4 regions of the Exiguobacterium sp. s91 genome follow, and region 2 is predicted to be linked to each of the others. Evidence: riboswitches for the same ligand, from Rfam matches in the RefSeq annotation. Region 2 holds a riboswitch; each other region holds the start of a gene.
What was found. Region 2 has a riboswitch for thiamine pyrophosphate ahead of KNQ06_RS16120 (3-oxoacyl-ACP reductase). Riboswitches for the same ligand answer to the same signal wherever they lie in the genome.
Positions count from the first base shown of each region.

Region 1 (7,399 bases), on a different contig from region 2:
TATCAACGATATGTCCGATTTCAGACGCACGTTGTTCATCAATCGCAATCGTTTCACAACGGGGAATGTCCATGTCCGTCACCTCGTTTCTACTTATATTGCACCATGAGAAACGGGACATTGCAAGTTCAGCGCATTCGTCTGCGAATGAGCCAAAACACGAACCATCCTCCTACGTAATCTCCAATATCCCAGACAATTCGATTTTGATCGACAGCGCGTACGCCGATGTCAATGACTTTCGTGCTTTCTAATCGATTCGTATAACGTTGACGAAGTCGCGTCGGAATCGGTAGATGAAGAAGTGCCCGGTAATAAATATCTAAATGAGTATGTCCCCAAATTTCCGTCGCAATCGAGCTCGTTTTAATATACAACGGACGTTTGTAGCGTCTTTCATACTTTTCTTTCAATAAAAGGGCCATCTCATAAGATATACGATTAGGATGTGGAAATAAGACTTTTCCTAGATGGTAGATCCCCTGATTATCGACTCGAATGATTTGTGGTTCTAATCGATATCGAATCCAATAGCCGCGAAAACGGATCGTCTGCCATTTCAATACAATCACCTCTGAACGGATTATACCCTGTTCTGAAGTGATTGATGCCATTCTCGTACAGCATCTGTCATTTGCTGCGCAGCGAGTTGCCGATCTTCTTTAGCGAAAATTTCTGAGATGACGGCATACCCTTCTAGCGGGATAGGCAGAGAAGAGACATTCGTTGCTGTGATTCCACCAATACCGATTAGGGGTAATCGTACAGCTTCCCGAATCGCCTGAAGCATCGTGTGCGACATGGACTCAGCGTCCGCTTTGGATGACGTCGCAAATAGAGACCCCACCCCTAAATAAGAGGCTCCGTCTCGTTCTGCTTCAATCGCTTGTGCAACGGTTGCTACCGACACACCAATCACGGCATCTGGTAAAAGGCGACGTGCTGCGGTTAAAGGAATGTCTTCTTGTCCGATATGCAAACCAGCTCCGACGAGTAACGCGATATCAATCCGATCATTGATGATTAAAGGGATGTCGTGTCGATCCGCGAGTGCTTTCAACCGAACTGCCTGATCGAAGAATTCCTTTCCTTGCGCTGTTTTTTCCCGTAGTTGCACGATCGTTGCACCACCTAAAATGGCTTCCTCAACGACCGTCTCGATCGCGACTCCAGGATGGTACCGACGATCCGTCACTGCATAGATGGAGTAATCAATTGACACGTTCTGTCACCTCCACAAGATCTTGTACCGTCATGAGGCTGATGGCATTGAACAACTCTCGTTTAAAATCACCAAGACCTTGCGCGGAGGCTGCTTGTTCTCCTGCTTTTCCCATGACGAATGTTCCGTGAACAGCCGCCTCAAACGCTGTATATCCTGCACCGAGGAAGCTCGCAATCAAGGAAGCCGTCATACAGCCAGTACCCGTGATATCTCCTAGACGAGGTGTTCCTACATGTAATTCCATTTCGCGCGTTCCATCCGTGATATAGTCGTTCGGACCTGTCACGACGAGGACAGATTTGTGTTTGCGAGCGAATGCACGAATACTTTCTCGATCCATCATTGCATCTCCCGCAGCATCGACTCCCTTAGTTCGCCCATCTTCCCCCAGTAACGTCTTGATTTCAGAAGCATTTCCTTTAATGACCGTACACCCGAGATCGATCAGTTCTTTAGAGAAGGCAGTACGTAATGTCGTTGCCCCTGCTCCAACTGGATCAAGAACGATTGGGACATTCAAACGTCCCGCTTCACGGGATGCAAGTCGTTGAGCTGCTTGCATGTCTGCATCGATCGTACCAATGTTTAAGACAAGTGCTTGCGCGAGTCTAACCATCTCTTCTACTTCGCGAATGTCTTCCGCCATGACGGGTGATGCTCCAACAGCGAGTGTGACGTTTGCGCAGTCGTTGATTGTCACCGTGTTCGTCAGATGGTGAATGAGTGGTTTGTGTTCAAGAATGGTCGTAAACATGTGTATCCCTCCAAAGTGAATGAAAATGATGTGTCGGTCCAATACCTTGTCCGAGGGCAAATCCATGACGAATTGCCTCTGTGACATAGCTCTTTGCCTGTCTTACACTATCTGTTAAATCTTCTCCAAGCGCCATCCGCGCCGCAATCGCCGCAGATAAGGTACAACCAGTTCCATGAGTATGTTGATTGTCTAACCGTTCCGATGTGAAGCGGTGTTCCACTTCCCCATCAAACAACAAATCCGTCGCAGCTCCCGAGAGATGCCCACCTTTTAGTAATACTGCACCTGTCTGTGTAGCCAATTGATGCATCGCCAATCGCATTTCCTCTAGATTGGTCACTGATCGTCCTGTTAAACGCTCCGCTTCCGGTAAATTCGGTGTGACGAGTGTCGCAAGTGGTAGAAGTTCTGAAATCAATGCTTGTTCAGCCTCCGTCCGCAATAGGGCATGACCACCTTTAGCGACCATGACGGGATCTAATATGATCGGAACTGTCTGTTTGCGGAGATGTGTAGCAATGACACGAATCGTCTGCGCATTCGAGACCATTCCGATTTTGATCGCATCGACACGAATGTCTGAAAAAATCGACGTTAACTGGGCATCTACGATTTCTGGGGATAACTCTTCCACCGCTTGAACACCCAACGTATTTTGCGCCGTGACGGCTGTCAGGACGCTCATTCCATAAACGCCTAAAGCTGAAAATGTTTTTAAATCTGCTTGAATCCCAGCTCCACCACCGGAGTCGGATCCTGCAATCGTCAGTACGTGTTTCATGTTCTTTTCACCTTCCCATCGAGCAATGTAAGGGAGTCGTGACCGACAAAAAAAGCGTCGACCGCTGTAAAAAAGCAGTCGACGCTATACGAAAGCGTTATACACGCATTCCGGTATCCGTTCGGCTCAACTTTCCTACGCTGGTATTATCCAGTTCAGGTAATAGGGTCGAAAACAGATTGGTTTTCCTCTCAGCCGGATTCCTCCAGCTCCCCTAGTTGCTCAAGTATTCGTTTCGCCTTAACTGTAGCATAGAGAAGAAAAAAAAACGAGCCGAAGCCCGTTTTGATTACAGATATGCCAATGGATTGACTGCATTCAGAGGAGAAGAAGCACTGTATTGATAGCCTCCGACATGTAGTTCGAAATGTAAGTGTGGTCCTGTTGAATTCCCTGTACTACCAAGTGTTCCGACTTGCTGACCTTGAGAGACCGTTTGTCCTGCACGAACCGATAATGAACTCATATGTGCGTAGACGGTCGTGTACACTTGCCCATCGAGGAAGTGAGAAATCATGACATGATTGCCGTAAGGTCCACCACCTGATGCTGTAATGACCGTTCCAGCTGCTGCAGCGACGATTGGAGACCCGACCGAACCACTGAAATCAACACCGTTGTGGAACGTATAACCATTCACTCCGCTTGCTGGTCCGAATCCTTGCGACACTCCACCAGAAGATGGTCGAACGAATTTCCCTCCACTCGAAACAACGGGCGGGGCAACAGAATCAGTTGATTCCGAACTCTTACCTGCTTGTTTTGCTACTTGAGCATTCGCTTTAGCGGCTTTTTCAGCTGCTGCTTTCTCCGCTGCTGCTTTTTCAGCCGCTGCTTTAGCGGCTGCCTTCGCTGCCGCAATTGCACGTTCTTGCGCTTCGAGAGTCGCTTGAAGTTCTTTTGCGTCTAACAGTTCTGTCGTGAACTTCGTCTTCCCTTTTCGTAATTTCTTCAGCGTAGCACTACGTTCTTTCATTTGAAGCTTTAACGCTTTCTTTTGTTCAATCAATACTTTCTTTTCCTGCATTTGCTCGGCTTTTTTCTCAACGAGCGCTTGTTTTGCTTCTGCTAATTTTTGTTGCGTTGCGATGTAATCCGAAATCATTTTATCGTCTTGCTCAGCGATTTTTTTTCCCGCCATGACACGGCTGAATAAATCACCTAAATCCTTCGATCCAAAAATGACTTCTTCCCATTTAATCGAGTTTCCATCGTTCTCTTGGAAAACACGTAAGCGATCACCGAGTAGTTCTTCCTGTTTTTGTAACATTTCTTCATAACGGACGATGTCTGCCTTTAACTCATCGATTCGAACGTTCAACTGTTCGATTTGTTTATTTTTTTCAGAGACTTGGAAAATCTTTTCGTTGATTGCTGCGTCAATTTGATTGATTTGACGTTGCTCTTTTGAGATTTTAGCCTCTTGTTTTTTGATCGCTTTTTCAAGTTTACGTTGTTCAGCAGCATTTTGAGCCTTTTTTTCTTTAATTGTCGCTGCTGCGATCGGTTGCGTTCCTGTTATAAGTAATGCTCCTAAAACAATGGTAGAAATTAGTTTTTTTAGCATATATCGTTTTCCTCACTTATGTTTTTTCATATTTTATTATAGTATTCAAGTTTCTCTCATATCTGAAATAGATTATAGCACCGTAATCGTTTCAAAAAAATTTCATTTACATTTCAAATGAAAACGGTTTTTTGTAATATACGATTTGTTTTTTGAAAATGACAAAAAAAAGAACCGTTGCATACGCAACGATTCTTTACGATTAAAGCATTGACAATGGATTGACTGAATTAGCTGGACCAGTTGCACTATAGCTGTATCCACCGACGTGGATTTCGAAGTGTAGGTGTGGTCCTGTTGAATTTCCTGTACTACCTAACGCGCCAATTTGTTGACCTTGGCTGACACGTTGACCAGCATGAACATTGAGTGAACTCATGTGAGCATATACTGTCGTATATGTCTTCCCGTTTAATTGGTGAGCGATCATGACATGGTTTCCGTAAGGTCCACCACCTGATGCTGTAATGACTGTACCTGTTGCAGCTGCCATGATCGGCGTACCGACTGGACCACCAAAGTCAATTCCGTTATGGAACGTATATCCGTTCTCTCCACCTGCAGAACCATACCCTTGTGTAACAGTTCCGGCAGTTGGATGAATGAACAGACCACCTGATGATGGTGCTGGTTTTGGTGCAGCTGGCGCTGGAGCAGGCGCAGCTGGTGCTGGTGTAGATGGTTTTGGTGCCGATTGCTTCGTCGAACCAGAAGGTTTTGCCGATTGTGCTGCTTTCTCTTGAGCTGCTTGCTGAGCTGCTGCTTCTTTAGCGGCTTGCTCTTCTGCTTCTTTTTGAGCTGCTGCTTGCGCTGCTTCAGCTTCTGCTCGTGCTTTTGCTTCACGTGCAGCTTGAGCTTGACGTTCTTTTTCGATTCGCGCTTCACGTTCACGCGCTGCTTTTTCAGCAGCAATCGCTTTTTCTTGCGCAATCAGAATTTGTTGAACTTCTTTTGCATCCATCAATTGTGTTTCGAACTTTTCTTTTTTCTTACGTAGTTCTTTTAAGCGTTTGTTCCGCTCTTTTAATTGTGATTCAAGATCTGCTTGTTGACGTTTTAATTCTTGTTTCTCAACGACCAACTGCGCTTTCTTTTCTTTTACTTTTTGTTGCGCATCCGCTAATTGCTTTTGCGTATTTTGATAATCCGTAATCATTTTATCATCTTGTTTTGAAATGGATTTCCCTGCCATGACACGGCTTACGAGGTCACCAACATTTTTAGAGCCAAAGATGACTTCTTCCCATTTAATTGAGTTTCCATCATTCTCTTGCATTACACGAAGACGATCACCAAGTAGTTTTTCTTGGCGTTTTAGTTTCGCTTTATATTTCTCGATTTCTTTTCCAAGTTCAACGATTTCACGTTCTGTTGCTTTGATTTGACGATCTTTTGTTTCGACAGCAAAGATTTTTTCGTTCAAAGCTTCGTCTAGTCGATTGACTTCTTGTTGTGTTTTAGAGATTTTTTGACCTTCTTGATTAACAGAAGACTCTAAGTTTTTTTGCTTTTTAGCATTGTCTTGTTGCTGTTGTTCGTTTTTGGCTTTCTGTTCACTTAAATCGTCAGCTGCTGCAAAATGAGGTGCTGATGAAAGAACCAGTGCGGAAACGATGAGCGACGCGAACGTTTTTTTCATGTAGTATTCCCTCTTTTTCTGTAGTGTATGTTTTATGATTTATCGTAGAGTATTTAAGTTAAATTTAAATTCTGTAATAGTTTTTCTTTTTTATAAGAACGTTTTTGATTATAGCATTCATTCCTCTTCCATAATATTTCAGTGATATTTCATTTTAAATAAATCTTTCCTCTTCTATGTAATAGAAACATTTGGAAGGTAACTCATCGTTGCAACTTTGGAGTGTTTTTGGGAAACTGAAGCGAACAGAAGGAGGATATCATATGAAATTAGACCACACTGGAATTGCCGTTCGCGACATGCAGGAAGCCATTTCATTTTATACAAACGTACTTGGAGGAATTTTAACAAAAGAGTACTCGAATCCTGCGCCTGGTGTCGCTTCCAATATTGCGGTCATCGAGTTCGATGATGCGCACATCGAGTTGTTAACGCCAACAAGTCCGGATAGTCCGATCGCTCGTTTTTTGAAACAACGTGGGAAAGGTGTCCACCACATTGCTTATCGTGTAGAGAATTTAGATCAAGCGATTGAAGAAGCAAAACAACAAGGCTTAACATTTTTAGAAGATACGTATCGAACGACGCCATTCGGACGACGATTGATTTATATGAATCCTCGTCATTCACACGGCGTCATTACGGAACTCTGTGATTATCCAGAAAATCTATAAAAAATCAGCACTGCGTTATCGCAGTGCTGATTTTTGTTCTATACCATTAGCCAAGTTTTGCAACGATTTCCCGATTGAATGCAGGAATATCATCTGGTTGACGACTTGAGACGAAATTATCGTCAACGACGACTTCTTCATCTGCAAAGTCCACACCAGCATTTTCTAAATCAATTCGAATTGATTTATAACCTGTCATTTTTCTTCCTTTGACGATTTTTGCGTTAATCATCAATTGTGGTCCATGGCAGATCGAGAAAATCGGTTTTTTCGACATATCGAATTCTTCGACGAATGAGACGAAACGCTCATCTTCTCGAAGTAAATCTGGTGAAAATCCGCCTGGAATCAGGAGAGCATCGTAGTCTGCTGCTGAAGTCTCATCAATCGAGAGATCAACATTTACTTTTGCCTCTTCCTGTTTGCCGACGAGTTCTGCACCTTTCTTAGCACCAATGACCGTGATCTCGTGCCCTGCTTCTTTTAATGCATCAACCGGTCCTGTGAATTCTACATCTTCAAAATGATCGGCGAGTACGACTGCTACTTTTTTAGACATGTGATTCATCCCCCAAGTTGTTTGATTTAAATCGGATCTTCTCCGCGATCTCGTGGAGAAACCGTATCATCTGGCATTTCGTCTTTTCCTTTTAGGATTTCCTTTTGTTGCTCCTCTGTCAGTTTCCGTTCTTTATCCGACAGACGATCCCGTTCATCTTCAAACTCTTCATTTGGACGATCGGTTTCTTTCGGTGC
Region 1 is NZ_JACSMZ010000004.1:117,653-125,051, forward strand. Features, by position in the region: gene KNQ06_RS15060 (ArsR/SmtB family transcription factor) at 1-73, opposite strand, end outside; gene KNQ06_RS15065 (hypothetical protein) at 129-572, opposite strand; gene thiE (thiamine phosphate synthase) at 584-1,222, opposite strand; gene thiM (hydroxyethylthiazole kinase) at 1,212-1,979, opposite strand; gene thiD (bifunctional hydroxymethylpyrimidine kinase/phosphomethylpyrimidine kinase) at 1,960-2,763, opposite strand; TPP riboswitch at 2,879-2,989, opposite strand; gene KNQ06_RS15085 (murein hydrolase activator EnvC family protein) at 3,053-4,330, opposite strand; gene KNQ06_RS15090 (murein hydrolase activator EnvC family protein) at 4,533-5,969, opposite strand; gene KNQ06_RS15095 (VOC family protein) at 6,233-6,643, shown strand; gene KNQ06_RS15100 (type 1 glutamine amidotransferase domain-containing protein) at 6,690-7,202, opposite strand; gene KNQ06_RS15105 (hypothetical protein) at 7,229-7,399, opposite strand, start outside.
Region 1: it holds a riboswitch for thiamine pyrophosphate, as region 2 does, so the genes downstream of both, thiD (bifunctional hydroxymethylpyrimidine kinase/phosphomethylpyrimidine kinase) here and KNQ06_RS16120 (3-oxoacyl-ACP reductase) in region 2, are expected to answer to the same signal.

Region 2 (7,399 bases):
GATTGAACGTTCTGATACGGAAGCGACGTTCGGATTTTCTTCGAGCTGGTTGATTTGAGTCATAGTGAAGGTGATTTTACTCATGGTTGTTTCTCCCGTCTGAATGAATAGGTTCATTATAGCGATTCGTATGCACACGAAAAACCCCGAATGATACACTTTTTATAAGTGTTTATCATTCGGGGTTCAGTTCAGTTGTATAAACCATGGATTTTTTTATAGAACGTCATTTTGTATCTTTTTATTTAGTGTTATTTATTAAACCTATTTGTTTTTCTATTACTGATACATAACTTATCAAAAAATTGTTTGCAGTAAAGTGATTCGAATATTCCACGGTATCTCTATTTTTCTCAAATCCTTGAATGACTCCATTCAAGGATTTTTTTATTTTTGATGCTGACACTCCGTTCATGAAGAATCTAAATCACTATGAATAACAGAAAGTGAATCATAGCCAATCTTCTAACAATAAAAAAAGAGTAATAAAAAAACATTGACTTCTCACTGTACTGACCATATCATACAGTTGTAAAGTGTATTAGTGTTTTAATACAACATTCATTAAGAGAGGTGATGTTATTGCATTTTGATCAACGTACCTCGATTTATCTACAAGTACTTTATTGGTTTAAAAAACGTATTGTTATGGGCGAATTCAAAAGAGGGGAAAGTATCCCTTCGCGTCGCGCACTGGCAAATGAGCTTAAAATTCATCCGAATACCGCGCAAAAAGTGTATAAGGAACTGGAAGATCAACTGTTGATTACAACTGACCGTAACGTGCCGAGTAAGGTGACGCTGGACCAATCCATCATCGATCGAGCGCGAACAGAACTTCTCGAAAATGCAGTGAAGCAATTTGTGGATTCGATATATGCAATCCAGATTCCATTAGAAGAGGTCATCATTAATTTTGAGAAAGAATACAACATTCAAAAAAGGAGTGATTTAAATGCTTGAAGTCCGTGGATTACGAAAGTCATATGGTCGAAAAAAGAATGTGTTGAACGATGTATCGTTCACTGTCCCGTTAAATCAACTGACCTGTCTCATCGGATTGAATGGGGAAGGGAAGTCCACCATCTTGAAAGCCATCATGGGCTTAGTCCCAGTAGATGCTGGAACAATCAAAGTGGATGGGAAAACGACCCACGATAGCATCGCTTTCGTACCGGATCTTTCTACGATGCCTGGGTATATGAGCGTCGGAGAAGCCGTCGCCTATATGCGCGACTATTATCCGGATTGGGATCAACAAGTAGCAGAGGAACTGATGGGGTTCTTTAAACTGATGGCGACAGACCGCATCGCCAATTTATCGAAAGGGAATAAAGCAAAGGTTAATCTGTTGATTGGATTTGCGATGAATCGACCTTACTTACTGCTCGATGAACCGTTGGCTGGGATTGATTTATTTACGAAAGAACAAATTGCGTGGATCTTCTCTAGTCACTATATGGAAGGGAAGGGCATCTTGATGACGACTCATGAGATTGCAGAAGTGGAACATCTCATCGACCGCGTTATTTTTCTTCAGAACGGGACCATCATACAGGAAGATGACTCGGAAGAGATGCGTGAGCTTTACGGGAAATCAGTACAGGATCGAATGAGGGAGGTTTATCAGACATGAAGAAATTCTTTATGCTATCAAACGAGGAAATCAAGCGAAGCTTCAAACTATACCTTTCGATATTGACGATGTTAGTGATTGTTGAACTCACATCGGTCGTATATCAGGTTCTTCATTATCAATCCAAGCTGGAGGATTTGATGAAAAAAGAGCGACTTACGGAAATGGAAGCCGTTGATCAATTGAATGGACCGTTGACGTTTGGCGATGCGACCAACTACTTCAAGTACATGATTGCCATCGGTATCATGTTCACGATTCTATATGCTTTTCAGATTTGGTACCGCGATTGGTATGGCGAGTCCAAGTACATCTACCGTTTATTGATGCTACCGGGTAAACGCATCACAATCCTCTTATCCAAACTGACAACAGTATTGGTATTTGTGTGTGGTTTCATGGGCATCCAGTGGATCACGATTCTTCTAAGTCGTAGACTCTACGAATGGTTACTCCCGGAACATTTACAAGCAGCGTCCAAAATCATCGGGGAGTCAGCTGCGTTGAACATGCTCTATACCTTCAATGTAATCGATACATTCGTCATTCTAGCGCTCGCACTCTTCGTCATCACGATGGTCTTCTTGTTCGTTTTGACAGAGCGGTCCTATCAAAAAGGGAAAGCTTTGCTGACGATCGCAAAGGATGTAGCGCTCTTAATCGTACCATTCATTACATTACGTTACTTATTTGATTTGACTAGCATTCTCATTCCGAATCAACAGGTATTCGTCTATCTTTCCTTTATTCTCATCTATTTTGCATATATAAGTTGGAAATGTGTTCGACTACTGAACCATAAAGTATCTATTTAATCATTAGAAGGAGGAAGTCATGAGACGATATAAGGAAATGATCATCGTAGGAAGCATTGCTGGCGTCACCTTACTCAGTTATTTTGGTTACGCTGCAAGCATTAAAGGATCGGATTATGAAGTCGAGAGTATACGAAAAGAAAATGCAGAAGCTCTTAAAAAAGTAAACATCGAGATTGAAAATGGAGACATCAAGCCTACTCAATACAATATCCAATTGGACGGTCAAACTCATAGTGAGTCGCAGAACTATTTCACAGGGTTGTTCAATAGCTACGCTGCAGACTTCCCTGCTGATTTCTATCGCTTTCTTTCTAAGGAAGACGTATTTACTAGTGAAATGGGCTCGCGGACATACGGAATTGAAGTAAAGGCATCTCAGTTGAAATATCATTCTTATGACAAAAGTACACAGAAACAATTTAAAAAGACGATTTCTCATCGTTTAACGGTACCGGATCGTGAAATGGCTGACATCCGTGTCTTCCATCAAGACGGCATGAACGTATACGTCCAACGGGATGATCATGGAGCAAAGGAAAAATCGACGGTGTTATTACTCAACCTTGCAAAAGGAAAAGTGGAGACGCTTCAATCCAAGCAACTCAAGACTAATCAAGAGCGTCATTATGTGGCAGTGAACGACTATGGAATTGTCTATCGTGAAATCGCATATGATGCGGAAGGGGTAGAAAAAGATAGCGCTTATTATCTAGATAACGGCAAAGGTATCAAACGAATCAAAGCACTTGATGCGTATGCAGCGGAAGGGAACTTTAATGCTGATGAAAATAGCCAATCACTGATCGCTTACGGTACGTTTGATTCAGAAAAAAGTAAAAGCATCAAATGGAGTACCTATGACTTTAAGACGAATCAAGTCAAGCAACATAAAGTGGAAGGGCAGCATGCTTACCGCTTCAATGGCTCCTATACGATGATTGCGCAGGGAAAGCTATACCATATCGCTAATATCAATGATTCGGATTTCCAAGTCACGGTAGTCGATACGAAAAATGAATCGATTTCGTATCAAGGAATCATCAAAGATAAAAATGCTAAAAAGAATCGTTTGGTACAGGATGTCACTGTATCGGAGTAATCGTGATGGACTCATGATTCACCTCGTTTACTCGCTTTTTAGAATACTAGAAATGAATTTATCTGTCAGAATCATTGACAGGGGTTTTCAAGACCACTACAGTGAAGATAACTTAAATAGAATCACTAGGGGTGTTATTAAACTGAGATGAGTAGCTACTCAAACCCTTTGAACCTGAACTAGGTCGTACTAGCGTAGGGAAGTGTAAACTCTGATGAACAAGCGGAGACGATGATATCGTTCTTTGCTATGTGATTATTTAGACGTGCGCAACTTTCCTTTTGGAGAGTTGCGTTTTTTGTTTATTACTTCGCTATTTAAGTTGCAAAAATGGATGAGGGAGTGGATAAGAATGAGCAGAACTGTATTAGTGACAGGAAGTAGTCGAGGACTTGGGGCGACGATTGCAAGGGTGTTAGTGCACAACGGATTTAAAGTGGTGATCAATTACTTTAAAAGCAAGGATGCGGCAGAACAACTTGTGAGCGAACTGGGAGTAGAGAATGCAATTGCCTTGTATGCAGATGTCACGAAGCGGGAAGATGTCGAGAGCATGATGCAATCCGCAACAGCACATTATGGTCAAATCGATGTTGTCGTGAATAATGCGTTAGTAGACTTCAAATTTGATCCGGTTGCGCAAAAATCGTTTATCGATTTAGAGTGGGAAGATTATCAAAATCAACTGGATGGAACACTTAAAGCAGCGTTTCACATCATTCAAAGTGTTTTGCCACAATTTATAGAACGACATAGCGGTAGTATCATCAGCATTGGAACAAACCTCTATCAAAACCCAGTCGTTCCTTATCATGAATACACAACAGCAAAAGCAAGTCTGATTGGCTTTACTCGAAACCTAGCCGCAGAGTTAGGTCAATATGGCATAAACGTGAATGTCGTCTCCGGTGGGTTATTGAAAGTCACAGATGCGAGTGCTGTGACAACCGCTGAAGTATTCGATTTCATTGCCCAATCGACCCCGTTGAAAAAAGTGACGAGCCCAGAAGAAGTGGCTCAACTGGTTGCCTTTTTGGCATCAGAAGCAGCATCTGGGATTACCGGTCAAAACGTAACAGTCGATGGTGGGTTAACGATGAATTAAAGCGGGCGTTTTAAAAAATTCTCAGCTTGTAAGAGAAGGGATTCGTGAACAGAAGATGACGAACAGAAATCAGTTAAATATCGGCGTTTTGTTATATGGATGTGGTCATCATCAAGCCGCATGGTTAATGCCTGATTCTGCGATTAAAGAGATCGGAGAGAGTCGCTATTATCAGCGTTTGGCTCAAATAGCGGAAGCTGGACGTTTGGATGCAGTATTTTTTGCGGACAATCAATCCTTTCCGGCTAATAATTCAACTGATTTACCTGCCTTTTGGTTGGATCCTTTAATTAATCTAACGGCTATTTCTCAAGTGACGGATCATATCGGATTAGTTTCTACGATATCGAGCACGTTCTCCAATCCGTATACAGCAGCAAGGCAACTTCTAAGCCTAGATCACGTGACGAAGGGGAGGGTAGGCTGGAACTTAGTGACCTCGATGACGGATTGGGAAGCGTTAAACCACGGGATGGATGCACTTCCACCGAGGGAGGAACGGTATAATAAGGCGAACGAATTCGCAGCATTGATGGAGAAGCTATTTTTATCTTGGGATCAAGCGGCTTTTCTTGCGAATCGATCAGATAACCAATTGATTGATCCTGAATGTATACAAGTTATCGATCATTCTGAAGCCTATTTCAGCGTAAAAGGTCCTTTGTCTACGCCGCGTAGTCCCCAAGGAAAGCCAGTAGCGATGCAAGCGGGGGCTTCTGAAGAAGGGGTTGCCCTTGCAGCCAAACATGCGGATGCCGTATATTCTGTGTCATGGAATTTTAGACAAGCCCATGCTTTTCGTGAAAAACTCCATAAGAAAATTACACAAACTGAATCACCAGATCGAAAGATTAAGATATACCCAGGCTTAGTAACGTATGTTGGTAAAACAAGAGAAGAGGCACTAGCCAAAAAAGCCGAACTAGATGAAAAATTACCGGTTGAAAATGCGTTGAAACAATTGAGTTTCTTTTTGCAGCAAGATTGCTCCACATGGGATCTCGAAGCAAAGATTCCGACCTTACCATCGATCGAGGAATTTTCCGGACCCATCGGACGCTACCGAACGATTCTAGAGATTATCGAAGATACAGATCCGACGCTCAAAGAACTATTAGGCTATTTAGCAGCAGGAGGAGGACACCTGACATTGATTGGTACTCCGGAAGAAATTGTGGATCAGTTGGAATTTTGGTTTAACGAGGGAGTAGCAGATGGCTTCAACTTGATGCCGCCGTCACTACCGTCAAGTTTAGAAGATTTTGTAGACATGATCATTCCTGAATTACAAAAAAGAGGATTGTTTAAAGACACCTATACAGGAAATACACTTCGAGAACATCTAGGTGTAACGAAAGTAGAGTAACCCATACTAACTAGCATCTTGTGATAAAGTACGGAGTATCAAGCCTCATTTCTTCTTTTATTCTATGAATTTTCTTCAGTTCATATTAAACGGTCGATAAATATAAGACGATAAACCTTATTGAAGATAAATGATGTTTGCAAGTATAGATTATAAGAACAGGAGTGTGATCTCTAAAATAAGAGGTCAAGCTCCTACTCTTTTACGCAATGATTAAAAAATGTTGTGCCATACATTCAGTTCAAATTTTTACTTTTAGATTAGATTCTCTTAGTTCTTTAAGGGTGTCATACTCTATTTCATCAATAGACTCTGTAAAAGGAATATATGCAATTCCATCAAGATCACTTGATTTTTCAACGGACTGTTTTAATAAGCAACATACATTTGACCGACCTAATTTTCCATAAAAAAATCCAAGTTCAAATATCACATTTTTTCTTGCTCTATATTGAATTTTAGGATGTTTATCCCATGTATGTATTTTTTATCAACTTCAACCAAGCTTAAGCAAGATATAGTCAAAAAGACCTCAGATTTATTAGTAGCTAAATTTATGAGAGTATCAATATTTATTTTTCATCAGAAGATAAATCAGAAAAATCTTCTTTCGATATTATGGACGAAAAACGAATTCGTTTTTCTCTTAGTAAAACCCAAGGGAATAGAGGATGGGTGTATACAAATCCAAGGAAGAAAAGAAGCCCGCAATGGTTGGATCCATTGCGGGCAAAAAAAAGCGTCAGTTATTATATTGTTTTTTTGATGATTTCGAAAGTTTCTCTAGTCGTTTACTCCTCCAACATAAAAGGAATGATAAAGGATTTTATTCAGAAATATCATAAATAATCGATACAGTCTTCTCCTTTATTCCAACTATTTTTGTTCTTTAGATTTGTTAAAAGAACCATCAGTTTTTTACAACGTTTACGAATGGACAATCTCTGCTCAACTTAGTTTTCGCTGACTTCTTTTCAGTATTATTTTATTTCGTTGTTTAAGGAATCGCTTACTTGTTTAAAGATGTTGTATGATTGTATTTCTTTTTTACTGTCATAGATGTTTGATAAGGCAATGATTTCGTCTACCTCATACTTCTCTTGAAACTCGATAACTTCTCGACGAACCGTCTCTGCATCTCCCATGATCGTATACCCTAACTTATAATGCAGGATTTCTAGCTCATACTGAGATAAGGATTCAAGGAAATCCTTCTTTGGTGGGATGAGTTGGCTGAGATTATTGGTATAAATATCGATATACACCTGCAAGTGGCTGGAGGCAATCAAAGAGGCTTCTTCCATTGAATCAGCAGCAATGATATTGATGGCAGCCAATACATAAGGCTCTTTTAGATGTTTCGAAGGTCTGAAAC
Region 2 is NZ_JACSMZ010000005.1:113,155-120,553, reverse strand. Features, by position in the region: partial or broken gene KNQ06_RS16145 (HTH domain-containing protein) at 1-84, opposite strand, end outside; gene KNQ06_RS16140 (GntR family transcriptional regulator) at 577-963, shown strand; gene KNQ06_RS16135 (ABC transporter ATP-binding protein) at 956-1,636, shown strand; gene KNQ06_RS16130 (hypothetical protein) at 1,633-2,451, shown strand; gene KNQ06_RS16125 (hypothetical protein) at 2,471-3,553, shown strand; TPP riboswitch at 3,671-3,771, shown strand; gene KNQ06_RS16120 (3-oxoacyl-ACP reductase) at 3,906-4,658, shown strand; gene KNQ06_RS16115 (LLM class flavin-dependent oxidoreductase) at 4,714-6,024, shown strand; gene KNQ06_RS16110 (TIR domain-containing protein) at 6,266-6,457, opposite strand; gene KNQ06_RS16105 (LLM class flavin-dependent oxidoreductase) at 7,005-7,399, opposite strand, start outside.

Region 3 (7,399 bases), on a different contig from region 2:
AAGCCGATTTAAGAAATAGCGGTCGTGTGAGACGGCAATCAATGTACCAGAAAAATTCTCGAGTGCTTCTTCGAGTGTCTCTCTTGATTCAATATCGAGATGGTTCGTCGGCTCGTCGAGAATTAATACATTGACCGACGAATGAACGAGGACGGCGAGTTGCAATCGCACACGTTCGCCTCCGCTCAGTGACAAAATGGACCGAAAGACAGTTGGTCCAAAGAACAGGAACCGGGCTAGGATATGGCGGGCTTCCGCTTCTGGAACGGCAATCCGGTCTCTAAACCAGTCGATTAACCGCGCGTCCTCCTCGAAATGGGCATGCTGGGACAGGTAACCGATCCGATTCGATGGTCCACGCGTGAGTGTGCCTGCCTCTGGTGATAATTCGTCAAGCAGCAGTGAGAGCAACGTCGATTTCCCACTCCCATTCGTTCCGACGATCGCGATCCGATCCTGTGCCATGATCTCGAACGAGACGTCATCAAAAATGTGGCGAATTCCGTAAGCAAACGAGAGTTCTTCAGCGCGAAAGACGACTTGGCTCGTGTGATCAGTGGAAGAGAAGGAGACATCAGCGGTTTTGGCTTCGAGTTGTGGTCGTTTAATCCGTTCGATCCGCTCGAGTGCTCGTTCCATTGATTTTGCTTTACGGAATAATTTCTCACTCGGTGGAGACGCTTCGTTTGCCCATTGCCGGAGTCGACGAATCGCTTCCTTCATTTTCTTTATTTTTTTCTGTTGCTCTTGGTAGGCGTGGAACTGTTCCATCAAGCGACGTTCTCGTTCGACGACGAACGCGCTGTAATTCCCTATATAGGTTGTCAGTTCACCGTCCTCGAGTTCAACGATCGAGGTGACGACGGCGTCTAAGAAGACCCGGTCGTGAGAGACGAGCAGGATGGTTCCTGTGTAGTCCCGTAAGAACTGCTCTAGCCATTCCACGGCAGCTAAATCAAGATGGTTCGTCGGTTCGTCAAGAATGAGCAGATTTGGCTCCATGAGTAACATGCGACCGAGACAAATCTTCGTCTGTTCACCACCGCTCAACTGGTGGAAAGGACGAGTGAGTAACGGACGAAGGTGTAACCCGTTCACCATGCGCTCGATTTTCGAGTCGAGTAGATAGCCATCCTTTTGTTCGAACGCATTCGTCGCTTCCGCATATCGTGCGAGTAACGCATCCAGATTCTCTGGTGCTGTCGCCATCATTTGCTCCAACTGTTGCATCCGAGAACGGATCGCGAGGATGTCTTCAAACGCTGTCCAAAGGACGTCGAGTCCGGTCATCGTCTCACTATATACAGGAAGTTGTTCCAGATAGCCGATCGTCAAACCGCTCTTTTGATAGATGACACCACCGTCCGGTTGCTCAAGGCGAGCGAGCAAGCGGAGTAATGTCGTCTTGCCACTCCCGTTTCGTCCAATTAGACCGACACGGTCGTGTTCGTTTAAGAAGAGGGAAACATCCGTTAAGATCGTTTCGCCTCCGAATTGTTTGGTTAGGTGTTGAATGTCGCAAATCATCATAATCAATTGATCCTTTCGCGCGCATCAAAAAAAGGAGAGCGCAAATAGCACTCTCCATCACGTGTGAAAGATGCGCTTTGCTGTATTTTTCAATCATGAAGTTCTAAAAAAGGGCAGACGGGTGCCTTAGAACGCCATTCCATGAAAAATCGCGCGCAACAGATACAATTGTTCCATCAACCAGTGTTTGCACGCGGCAAAGTCCATCTTTTCACACCACCTTTCGTTTCAGATATCTCTAGTTTACTATTTTTTTGTCAGTTACGGAAGTCTGAATTATTTGAACACGCCAGCGATTGAACTGAAGAAGTCACTGAGTCCATCGAATAATTTAGCGAAGAAACCTTTCGTTTCTTCTGATGTTGCGAACGCGTGGATGTCTTGCCCCGCATTTTTCAAACCACTCTCGATTTGTCCCCAGTTGATGTTCGCTTGCTCCATTTGATTGAATAGATTCGTCAACCGGTCCATTTGTGCGTCAGACAACTGGATATTGTTGTTTTGAATGACTTGGACGATCAGGTTTTCGATCTCGACTTTGGTTTCCGGTTTTTGATTGGCGATCTCAGCCTTGATCTCATTCATTAAGTCAGCGACTTTATCCGTGCCGACCGTTTTTCCGACGTCTGATGTGACCGATAATTCTTGCTGTGCTAAATCCTTGCGTTCGTCACTTAACTTAATTCCAGTCTCAGCGGAAGTTTGATCGTACGCTTTCATGATTCCTGTCAGTGCCGATGTCCCGGTCACCTTGTAGGGAGAAGTGATCGTGATATCGGCATCTTTGACACCCGCTGTGACGAGAGCGTTGAGATACATATCCTTTGTCACCCATGTGATGTTCTCCGTCGAGACGGAAAGTCCATCACCTTTTTCCGTCAGTTCGATCTTAGCCGACGAATACATGTTGCCACCTTTTTGCGACTGTGGAATGTTTTTCCCGAGATATTTTTCTTCGTCAGCAGAAGTGGCGATGATCGGTGTGATGCCTTCCGGTGCATTGAGACGGGAAAGCACCCATGCTTTATCCTTTGCGCCGAGCGACTCCCCGAGTGTGACGATCGTCTTATCGACGACTTGTTCGGCAGATGCGGCTGTCGGGAGTAATAGAGCAGAAGCGATAACGGCTGACGCCATGATTTTTGTTGGTGTATGCATAATGAAATCCTCCAATTGTAAGTAACAGAATGAATTATAGTATCAGGTACTAAAGTTAGTGTACGAGAACGAAAGAAGTTCGGAATCGGTCTGTAGATGGAGACGGCATCCGTCTTCTGACACTCCATAGTATAGCGAAAAGAGGACAACTTGACTTCCATTTTCAGCATGCTATAGTGGATGGGAATCGAATAATGACCACTAGGGGAGTCGGTAGACCGACTGAGACGAACGAAGACGTTCGGACCCTTTGAACCTGATTAAGTTCGTACTTACGGAGGGAAGTGGCGTCAAGTCTTGTTCTTCTTGCGCCATGCCCGTGTGTTTCGGGGTGGTGTTTTTTCGTTTCATACTAAACGAGGAGGATGAGATCATGACATTCACACAAGAAATCAAACAAGCGGCACAAGCGTATTGGGATAGTAGTTTTACGCACCCATTTGTACAAGGAATCGGGGAGGGGACGTTACCGCTCTCGAAATTTCGGCATTACGTCATGCAGGATGCCTATTACTTAAAACACTTTGCGAAGATTCAAGCGAAGGCAGCGTCAAAAGCAGACGACTTCGCGACGATCGCGACACTTGCCGAGCATGCTACTTCGACTTACGAGGCAGAGTTGAGCTTACATCAATCATTTTTTGAGCCGCTCGGTATTACGGAAGCAGATCTTGAAGCATTTGAACCGGCACCGACAGCATATGCGTATGTCTCCCACATGCATCATGCGAGTGAAGGAACGCTCGGTGAGACGATTGCTGCCATCTTGCCATGTTACTGGTTGTATTATGAAGTCGGACAGCAATTACTGACGTGTACTCCGGAAGAAAAAATCTATCAGCAATGGATCGACACGTACAGCTCGGAATGGTTTGAAAAGGTCGTCTTTGAACAGATTGCACGGCTTGATGCGCTGGCGGAACAAGCGAGCCCGATGGAACGCGAGCGGATGAAACGTCATTTCGTGACAAGTTGTTACTATGAGTTACTCTTCTGGCACATGGGGTGGACGGAAGAGACGTTTGCGTCAGTTTACGAAACGATTCCAGCACGAGCGGTATCTTCTTGAATCAATAAATGGTAGAATTAGGAATACCATTTAGTGAAAGTAGGGATTGGAATGGAAATCATCGTGATCGCACTTGTGATTCTCGCGGCATATGTCGTGCAACAGGTGCTCGGAAAAGTAAAAGTGAGATTTGTTGGGTACATCATTCCCATCTTGATGGCGGTGTACGGAACATATGCTACGATTCAGAATTTTCAGGTGTTGCTTCAGTTCGGTTTTACAACGGGGAGAACTATCGCGACTGTCCTGGTCGTCGTCCTCTACGCTTCGTTGACTTATTCACTTCATCGTGTCTACGAGCGTGCGAAAGCAGAAGCCGAATCTGCATATCCATCATTAAAAGACCGAGGCATCCTTTAAGGAGCTTCGGTCTTTTGTGTATCATGTCCTCATTTTTTCCAGTTTTTAAAGCCGTCACCGAATTTAAGATGCAGTTGATCGGTAAAGACACCGTTCTGAAAGACCGGCACATCAACCGGTAAAGTGCCTTGCGGTTTGAACGTTCCGAAGATCGCTCGGATACCTGCAGGCAGGTTCGGTCCCGCTGATTTTAGATTGCCTGCTTCGGAGTCTGGACCGTTCGGGTCACCTTTGAAGCCATAGACGAGGACGTGTGCCGGTGCGTCCGGTTGTACGGCGACATCGTATGGGTTACGGAGACTGAGCAGGACGGATGGTGTATCCGTTTGTTTCGCATAGCGGAAGATCGAAGCCGGAATCGCTTGTTCTGGTGCAGTAGGTAGTAGTTTAGCACTCGTGTTGACGTTGGAACCGACGATGATGTAATCTGCTGCATCGAGTTGCGCCCGTAATGTCGGGTTTTGGTCGAGCGGTAGCGTAGTAGCCGAGTAATTCGCTGTCGTCACGTGCCAGTTCCGATTCTTCGGTAGGGAAGCGATCGTTTTTTTCATGCTGTCCGTTTGATCCGCCGCAGGAGCGATCACAAGAACGTTGGCATTCTTTTTCGGTTTGAATGGTAACGTCCGCTGATCATTTTTCACGAGTGTGACCGCGGCTTCCGTCATCGCACGTTCTTTTGCTTTATGCTCGGGACTACCGACGATTTGGTTCGATTGCGCGATTTTTTCAGCTAGGGATGTCGTGTCAGTCGTACCGTTCCAAATTCCGCGTTCTGCTTTCAGTGTCAGAATCCGCTCAACCGATTGATCGATCCGTTCCTCTGAGAGGCGACCATCTTTGACTGCTGCGATCACATCCTTGAAAATCCGGTCGAGTTTTGTGACATCCTGCTCGGAACGAAGGATCGTCGGCATGAGCGCGATATCGACACCGGCGTCAAACGTCTTTAAAACGGCTTCTGATTCCGTGAAGTTGTCGGCAATCGCCTGCATGTTCAACGCGTCTGTGATGACGATGCCATCGTAGCCAAGTTTTTCGCGCAGTACGCCCGTGATGACATCATCCGATAACGTCGCAGGTAAAGGGAAGGTACCGCTTTTCGATGAGACGACTTCGGGTTCGATTTGCGGCATTCCGATATGTCCCGTCATGACCATATCGATGTCTTCAGCAATAGCTCGCTTGAACGGGGCGAGCTCGACTTGTTCCAGTTCCTGCAAGGACCGGTCGACGACCGGCAAGCCATAGTGGGAATCGGTCGCTGTATCGCCGTGACCCGGGAAGTGCTTGGCAGTCGCTGCGACGCCTTCATCCTGAATTCCCTTCATCAAAGCGGAACCGAGTGTGCCGACGAGCTCCGGATCACTCGAGAACGAGCGGACACCGATGACGGGATTTCCAGGGTTGCTGTTGACATCAAGATCCGGACCGAAGTTGACATTGATGCCGAGTGCACGCAGTTCCGAACCGATGATGTGACCGGCATCATTCGCGTATGCACTACTACGGGTCGCACCTAACGCCATATTGCCGGGTAAGTTCGTTCCTGTTCCGAGCCGAGTGACGATGCCGCCTTCTTGGTCGATCGTGACGAACAGCGGAATATCGTTGCTGTCGTCTTGTTTGACGACTTCTTGCAGATCATGAACGAGTTTCGTCGTCTGTTCGGTTTCGCTGACGTTCTCAGCAAACAAGATGACGCCACCTAAATCATAACGGTCGATGATGTTCGCGACTTCTGGGGCAAGCGACGTATGGTTGCTACCATCCCACTGCCGGAAGTCCGGCATGATCATTTGCCCGATTTTTTGTTCGAGTGTCATCGTGTCGATTTTTTGACTGATCCGATCGGCTGAAGACCCTGCCTCTGCCATGACAGGCAAACTACTTGAGACAAGTACTGCTGCGAGTCCTGCTGTTAACGTGAACTGTCCGATTTTTTTCATGATGTACGTCCTCCTTTAGTCAAACCGTGACTGGAATTCTTTTCAATACGGACAGTATAGCAAGGGGGTTATTTTAAAACAATATTTTATTTGTAAACGATTTCAAATTGAAATAAAATTCAATAAAAAAGTGATTCCCCTGAAGAGGAATCACTTTCAAGTAAATTCGATCGATTGATTAGCTATAGCGTTCCACGATGCTTGTCAGCTGACGTTCGACGAACGATTGATCTTGCAATTCACTATTGGACAGACGCAATTTGATCATTGACTCATCCGCACCAGCCATTTCACTGAACAATGATCCGAGACTGTGCGCACGACGATCGACTTGGACGATTAAATCAATCCCAGACCCGTCTTGAAGCATGATGATTTCAATCTCATCCAGTTTATGAGCGTAGTGTGTATTGCGAGCTGAATATTCAAGCTCCTGAGCAATCGGTAAATCTTTCCGGAATCGTCCAGGTAATTTTTCCGTGTCGGCTTTTTTCAATCGGAAGCCAAGTGACTCCATGGCATCTAAGACTGTTGCTTGGTAGCGGTTTGCTTCGACGATGACGGCGTCACGGTCCGATGGATCAACGGCTTGAGCGATGTCGAGTCCCGTCTCGATCCACGATTTCGATTGACTGACGGAGAGTGGTGTATTCAGCGGTACGCGTAATGTAAAGGGAATTTCCCGCTCGACACCCGCTTCAATCGTGAACTTCGCTTCATTTAAGGCAAATCGGTCGAGCGTGAAGGTCGTGAACGTCGTGCTATCATTGACTTCTTGTTTGTACTGCGTGTTGAATTCAAGATAAATTCGATCAATTTCTTGATCGACGTTTCCGCCCTTGATATGGACGACACCGTGAATTTGACCGCCTGGTTCACAGCGGTCATCCGTCAAGCGTGTATCGACCGTTGCGGCACCGATTCCGATTTGTGAGAGAATTTTTTTGAACATGATGAATTCCTCCTTTTGATTACGTACGAATGATAAAGCGTGTAAACTTGTCGAACAGGTACGAATTTGCTACAGTTTCGAAAGAACATCAGAAAAGGACGGGACGACTAGTGGAACTACATGAATTAAAAGCGAGTCTTGCCTCGCAAATCACGCAAGGAACACTGATCCATGCAACGATAAGTAATCCGCGTCAAAAATCAAATGATCTCCGACGAATCAAGGTAAAACCGATTCTATTAAGAGATACGGTGATGATGCAGGTAGAGTTTCAATTTGAACGCGTTATGAAGCATGAAAATATTTTAATTGACGATTTCGTCGGACGACTCGATGACTGGTTCACGGAATTCCGTCAATTCTTATTCCGTTTTGAAGAAGAAG
Region 3 is NZ_JACSMZ010000001.1:1,922,142-1,929,540, reverse strand. Features, by position in the region: gene abc-f (ribosomal protection-like ABC-F family protein) at 1-1,530, opposite strand, end outside; gene KNQ06_RS10050 (DUF1002 domain-containing protein) at 1,807-2,688, opposite strand; TPP riboswitch at 2,882-2,988, shown strand; gene tenA (thiaminase II) at 3,062-3,757, shown strand; gene KNQ06_RS10040 (hypothetical protein) at 3,809-4,117, shown strand; gene KNQ06_RS10035 (glycoside hydrolase family 3 protein) at 4,147-6,063, opposite strand; gene KNQ06_RS10030 (sporulation protein) at 6,242-7,015, opposite strand; gene KNQ06_RS10025 (class I SAM-dependent methyltransferase) at 7,126-7,399, shown strand, end outside.
Region 3: it holds a riboswitch for thiamine pyrophosphate, as region 2 does, so the genes downstream of both, tenA (thiaminase II) here and KNQ06_RS16120 (3-oxoacyl-ACP reductase) in region 2, are expected to answer to the same signal.

Region 4 (7,399 bases), on a different contig from region 2:
CAGTTTTCAAAAGACGAGCAACTTGCAATCGTCGGAACGACCATTGCCTGCGTATGCTGGGTCGAAGATTTGCTCGTCATCGGTCATGTTGGAGATAGTAGGGTCTATGCCCTTGAAGGTACGGCGTTAAAACAATTGACGGATGATCATTCTTACGTCAACATGTTACGACAAATGGGGGAACTTTCGGATGAGGAAGTCGAAAATCATCCACGTAAGAATGTCATCACACGGTCGGTCGGCTCGAACGAAACGGTCGAAGTCGACATTCAAGTCAGAGATGCTCCAGACTATGACCTCGTCCTCGTCTGTAGTGACGGGTTGACCGATGAAGTGCCAGATGATGTCATCGAACAGATCATCTTACAGGATGAACCGCTTGATGAGATCGTCGGACGATTGGTGAAAGAAGCGAATGCTCGAGGAGGCGCGGATAATATTACGATTGCCGCCATCCGGTTCAAAGAAAGAAAGAGGGTCTGAATATGCGATACGGAGATCGATTAAATGACCGCTACCGCATAGAACGGCTAGTTGGAAGTGGCGGGATGGCGAATGTCTATCAAGCCTATGATGAGATTTTAAAGCGTCATGTTGCCATTAAGATTTTACGGACCGAATTTTCGCATGACGAACAGTTCATTCGTCGATTCGAACGTGAAGCTCATGCTGCTACCAGCTTGAATCATCCAAACATCGTTGCCGTCTATGATGTAGGCGAAGAAGATGCCATCTATTACATCGTCATGGAGTATATCGATGGTATGACATTAAAGACATTTTGTGAAAATCAAGCATTACCTGTGCCGCAGGCCGTCGATATCATCGCTCAAATTTGTGATGCGATCGATCACGCCCATGCACACCGAATTATCCATCGCGATATCAAACCGCAAAACATGTTGATTCGAGAGGATGGTACCGTCAAAGTAACGGATTTCGGAATCGCTGTGGCGATGTCGAATGCGACGCTGACGCATACGATGTCCGTCCTTGGGTCCGTCCATTACTTTTCACCGGAACAAGCAAAAGGTAAATTTGCGGATGAGAAGTCGGATATCTATTCACTTGGTGCTGTCTTATACGAACTTGTGACAGGACAAGTCCCGTTCGAAGGTGATTCACCGGTTGCGATTGCTTTAAAGCATCTGCAAGATACACCGCGTCGCCCATCCGTCTTGAATCCGAAAGTGCCACAAGCGCTTGAGAACTGTATCATGCAGGCGCTCGCAAAAGCACCGCATGACCGTCAACAGTCCGTCGCAGCATTTAAGGCAGATATGGTGACGGCGTTGTCTGACGAACGAGCAAGCGAAGGTATCCGAGGTGCAGAAGAGGATGAGCTGGAAAAAACGATGGTCTTATCGCCTGTACAAGTGCCAGAAGAATCAAAAGCGGAACCAGAATCACCCGCCGTCACGACCGTTCAACCGAAAACACCGGAAAAGAAAAAGAAAAAACGTTGGTGGATCGTCCTCTTATTGCTCATATTGCTAGGTGGTGCAGCTACGACGTTTGCGATGTGGCCAGATCCAACGGTCACCGTACCATCTGTCGTCAAGACGGATGGAGACGAAGCGGAAACGAAGCTTGAGAAACTAGGATTCGTTGTTGAGACGACAGAACGAAATAGCGATACAGTCGAGGAAGGCGATGTCATCAGTCAGACACCGCGTGAAAACGCACAAGTCAAGAGAGGCTCGACAGTCAACTTGGTCGTCTCTACAGGTAGTGCGCCGGTCGAAGTACCGGATGTGACAGATGACGCTGAAAAAGAGGCGATTGCCACATTAAAAGAGGCTGGATTCGCTAAAGTCGAGGTCGAACGTGAAAAGTCGGATGAAATCGAGCGAGGTAATGTGATCCGGCAATCGATCTCTGCTGGGACGGAAGTGATTGCAAAAGAACAGACGATTACAATCACTGTCTCAGAAGGAACTTCGTCCTTTGAATTGAAAGATTTGACGAACTTATCGAGTGATGAAGCAAAAGCGTATCTCGATGAAATGGGTCTCGACGGCACGTTTGAACAAGAATTTTCAAGTGACGTCAAGCTCGATCAAGTCATTCGTCAATTCCCGCAAGCAGGAGCACAAGTCGAACCGAACGACTCCGTGACGGTGTTCATCTCAAAAGGTGAGGAAGAAAAAACGGTGACGGCAACGTTCCCTGAAAAGGTCGTCTATGATGCGGTCAGCGAGAACGAGGACGAGGAACCACCGAAACAAGTCATCCGGATTGAGACGGAAGACGCGAAAGGGAAGCGGACCGTCATCGAGGAATCGATTGATCAAGATGAGACATTCGACGTGCCGGTGACGATTGATCCAGGAGAAGAAGGAAAAATTACGATCTATAAAGACGATACGGTGTATCGTTCAAAAACCATCACGTACAATCAAGCAAAAGACGCACAATGAATGTGATGAAAAAGGAGTGCATAGGATGACGGAACAACGCATCGAAGAGAATCGAGAAGGAACGATCATACGTCTGCAGGGTGGCTTTTATGATGTCATGACACCAGAAGGAGAGGTCCGTTCACGGGCAAGAGGGAATTTCCGAAAACGCGGCATCAGTCCAGTCGTCGGAGACGAGGTCGTTCTTCATATCGAAAGTGAGACAGGATATATTCTCGAAGTGAAGGAGCGGGACAACTTTTTAGTACGCCCTCCAGTCGCGAATATCGACCAGGCATTGCTCGTCGTCTCGGCGGCAGAACCTGATTTTTCAGCGCACTTGCTCGACCGATTTCTCGTTTTGATCGAAGCGAAGGAAATTCAACCCGTCATCCTATTGACGAAGATGGATTTGCTGGACGATGTTAAAGGACCGGCTGTCCGAGAGGCGATTGCCGCTTACCGGAAGATTGGGTATACGGTCATCGAGACATCAAGTCAGACGTTGGCAGGTATTGAGCAAGTCCGTCCGTTACTTGCTGGAAAAACGAGCGTTCTCGCCGGACAATCCGGTGTCGGGAAAAGTTCATTGCTCAATGCACTGGAACCCTCTCTTGATTTAGAAACAAGTGCGATCTCGAAATCACTCGGACGCGGACGTCATACGACGCGCCACGTCACATTGATGCCGCTTGCCGAAGGATTGATTGCCGATACGCCAGGTTTCTCGAACCTCGATTTTCCGTATGATATGGAAATCGAGGATGTACGGTGGAGTTTCCCTGAATTCGTGGCTGTACAAGATGATTGCAAATACCGAGGTTGCTTGCATTTGAATGAACCCGGTTGTGCAGTCAAGGAAGCCGTCGAAGCCCAAGAAATCATGTCCTCTCGTTATGAGAACTATGGTATGTTTATAGACGAAATCAAGAATCGAGCCCGGAGGTATTGAAGATGATTAAAATTGCACCATCTATCTTATCAGCAGATTTTGCGAATCTCGAACGCGATGTTAAAGCAGTCGAAGCAGCAGGCGCGGACTATATCCATTTTGATGTCATGGACGGTCAGTTCGTACCGAACATCTCATTTGGATTACCTGTGCTTAGCAGCTTACGTCAAAAGACGGATATGATTCTCGATGTCCATTTGATGATCGACCAGCCAGAACGTTTCGTCGAGGATTTCGTCAAAGCAGGGGCGGACATCGTGACGTTCCACGTCGAAGCGACGAATCATGTCCATCGTGTCTTGCAACAAATCAAAGCAGCGGGCGCAAAGGCAGGAGTCGTCTTGAATCCCCATACGCCATTATCAACGATTGAACACGTCCTTGAGGATGTCGATATGGTTTTATTGATGACGGTCAATCCGGGCTTCGGTGGACAAGCCTTCATCGAGCGTGTCATGCCGAAACTCGCAGCACTTGCGCAAATGAAAGCAGATCGTGGTCTGACATTTGAAATCGAGATTGACGGTGGCGTCAATCCGGAAACGGCAAAGCTTTGCATCGATAACGGTGCGAACGTTCTCGTCGCAGGATCAGCAATCTACAATGCACCAGATTATGCGGAAGCGATCACTAGCATTCGTCAAGGGGCTGCCGTATAATAAGAACGAGAAAACGAAATATGATGACCGCAAGGGGTGTCGCTTGAAAAGCGGCTGAGAGGAGTCTTTTAGACTTTAACCCTTCGAACCTGTTCCGTTCAAACGGACGTAGGGATGTGGCGCACGCAGGCAGTACGGCGTTCGTCGTACTGCCTTTTTGCGTCCTCTCGTACAATGAAGGAGGAAAATAGCATGAAACGGTTACAAATGATGATGGAAATTGCCATCTTCGCCAGTCTCGGAGTCGTCTTTGATTTACTGATTCCATTCAAAATGCCACAAGGAGGCTCAATCAGCTTAGCGATGTTACCGATCTTCGTCATGGCATTTCGCCACGGTGTCGTCGGAGGGGTCGTCACGGGAGCGCTTGTCGGTACGATTCAATTGATGTTCGCTCCACAAGTCTTGACGATCGTTCAACCGATGCTTGACTATACGATTGCGTATGGTGTCGTCGGATTAAGTGGTCTGTTCGCGCGTCAAGTCAGACTAGCCGCGCGCAATGGACAAAAGAAAAGCTTGATGGCGTTCGTTCTCCTGGCGACGTTATTAGGCGCAGGACTCCGTTATATCTGTCATGTCATCAGTGGAATCGTCTTTTTTGCCGAGTATGCCGAAGGTCCAGTCGTACCGTATTCATTGATTTATAACGCGACATACATGGTACCGTCTTACGTTCTTTGTGGTGTCGTTGCGGGTCTTTTATTTACGACTGCGCCACGCTTACTCCGTTATTCGGCACGAGGCGTCTGAGATGCGGGCGATTCTCGTCTGTGCCGGTCCGCGAGAAGAAGCGCCGGATTTACGGACGTTTTGTCAGCCAGGTGATTTTATCGTCGGTGTCGACGGTGGTGTTCAGACGATTGAATCGTTTGGGCTGACATGCGACCTGACGATTGGTGATTTTGATTCGCTTGGTTATGTACCAGAAGGGGCAATCGTTCATCCGGCCGAGAAAGATGAAACGGATCTCGAACTGGCACTTCGTACAGTCTCAGAGAAGAAACAGTTTGAGGATACCTTCATTATCGGGGCGACAGGTGGGCGGCTCGACATGACCGTCCAAAATGTATATCTATTGAAGCGATACCCAGAGGCACGACTCGTGACGAAACGAGAAGAGGTACGATACTTGGCTGAGGGAACGTATGCAGTCGAAGCAGGGAGCTATCATTATCTTTCGTTCATTCCACTCGTACCATCTACTTTAAGCTTATCCGGAGTCAAATATCCACTTGATGCACATCCAGTACCGGTCGGAGGTTCCTTGACCGTCAGTAATGAATGGTGTGCGTCAGAAGCGAAGGTAGAGCTCCATCAAGGAGAACTATTGATGATGCGGACGCTTAAGGAATAGCACAATCATAGGAAAGAGGCCGTGGACAAATCCATGGCCTCTTTTTGTATGAAATTATTCTTCGAGTTGAGAAGGGGCGACACGGATGTCGCTTTGGGCGGATAGATGTTTTCCTTTGACGAAGAGATGATAACTTCCCCACATGACGAGGAAGAAAGGAACACCGATGTATAGAGCGATTCGTTGATCCGCTTGAAACGCAAGACTGACGAGGACGACGACGTTTAACGTCAGCGAAATCAGTGGTAACACCGGATAGAGTGGTGTCTTGAATTTCAGTTCGGATACATCGTGTCCGTTTCGGACGAACTGACGACGAAATGCGAGCTGCGAAGCAGAAATCGAAATCCAGCCGACTTGAGCGCCAAGTCCGGCTAAGGACAAGAGCCAAATGAAGACGGTATCCTCTGCGAAAAACGCGGTTAGGAGCGATAACATCGCAAACATCATCGTAAAGAGTAACGCGCGCATCGGCACACCACGTGCATTGACGTAAGATAATTTCTTTGAAATCATCCCTTCTTGCGCCATCGCCCATAACATCCGAGTCGCCGCATATAATCCGGAGTTTCCGACGGACAATAGTGCCGTCAAGACGACGATGTTCATCAAATCAGCAGCGTACGGAATACCGATCGCATCAAAGACCATGATGAACGGACTGCTGACTCCGCCAGCTGTTTCATACGGAATTAATGCACCAACGATCGTAATCGATAAGACGAAGAAGATGAACGTCCGCCAGACTGTATTGCGGATGGCTTTTGGAATCGATTTTTCGGGCGTGTCGGACTCCCCAGCCGCAACACCGATCAATTCCGTTCCTTGGAAGGCGAAGTTGACGGCAATCATCGTCGTCAAGACACCGAGAATCCCGTTTGGAAACCAACCGCTTGCCGTAAAGTTCGCGAATAACGATGTTGGGCGATCTGCTTCCATCGGTAACCAGCCGAACCAAGCAGCGCCACCTAGAATGATGAAGAACAGGATCGCGAGGACCTTCAAACTCGAGAACCAGAATTCAGCTTCACCGAATGCTTTGGCGGAGACGGCATTCAGACCGAACAGCAAGACCGTAAAGACGGTACACCAGACGACAACGGGTACGTTCGGAAACCAGCGGTCCATCAAACTGCCGGCAGCTGTAATTTCGAGTGCGACCGTCACGGCCCAGCCGAGCCAATAAATCCAACCGACGGCAAAGCCGACCCCTGGTCCGATGAAGCGGGTCGTATAGGTCTGAAATGACCCCGAGACCGGCAGATAGACCGCTAATTCTCCTAGACATAACATCGTCAGATACATGATGGTCCCACCCACGATGTAACTGAGGACCGCCCCGAGAGGTCCTGCTTGTGAAATCGTTAATCCTGACCCTAAAAATAAGCCTGTTCCGATGATTCCGCCGAGTGAAATCATGAACAGGTGTCGACTCGTCATCTCTCGTTTGAGTTGCATGATGACTTCCCCCAATTCTGACAAAATAAAGTACGTTCCTATTGTAAGCGTTTTCAATAAAAGCGACAATTAGTTTATGAGAAAAATAAATGAGGGCATAAAAAAACCGGAAGGGAAGATTCCCATCCGGTGGTTGCGCCTTATACGCGTTCGACTTTACCTGATTTAAGAGCTCGAGCTGAAACCCAAACCTTTTTCGGCTTACCGTCGACGAGGATACGTACTTTTTGTACGTTGACTCCCCAAGTACGTTTTGTTTTGTTCAATGCGTGTGAACGGTTGTTACCCGACTTTGGCGATTTCCCAGTAACGTAGCATTTACGTGCCATGCGTTCCGCCTCCTTTTATGTTGTTTTGCGTTCGTCCTAATAGACACTTTGCTATCTTAGCATGGTGTCAGGGCGGTTGCAACATAAAAAAAGTAGCTGACAAGAAAAAAACTTGACAGACAACCTCGAAATTTAAAATAATGGATGAGGATGATGGTAAAAGTTCATTTGACCGCTACTATTTTTCACTTATTCATTGTATAGTCAGTACGGCGACTTTTCAATAGTAGGTCCTTATAGTAGAA
Region 4 is NZ_JACSMZ010000001.1:876,510-883,908, forward strand. Features, by position in the region: gene KNQ06_RS04330 (Stp1/IreP family PP2C-type Ser/Thr phosphatase) at 1-483, shown strand, start outside; gene pknB (Stk1 family PASTA domain-containing Ser/Thr kinase) at 486-2,420, shown strand; gene rsgA (ribosome small subunit-dependent GTPase A) at 2,446-3,351, shown strand; gene rpe (ribulose-phosphate 3-epimerase) at 3,354-4,010, shown strand; TPP riboswitch at 4,033-4,142, shown strand; gene thiT (energy-coupled thiamine transporter ThiT) at 4,203-4,763, shown strand; gene KNQ06_RS04355 (thiamine diphosphokinase) at 4,765-5,367, shown strand; gene KNQ06_RS04360 (amino acid permease) at 5,422-6,825, opposite strand; gene rpmB (50S ribosomal protein L28) at 6,966-7,154, opposite strand.
Region 4: it holds a riboswitch for thiamine pyrophosphate, as region 2 does, so the genes downstream of both, thiT (energy-coupled thiamine transporter ThiT) here and KNQ06_RS16120 (3-oxoacyl-ACP reductase) in region 2, are expected to answer to the same signal.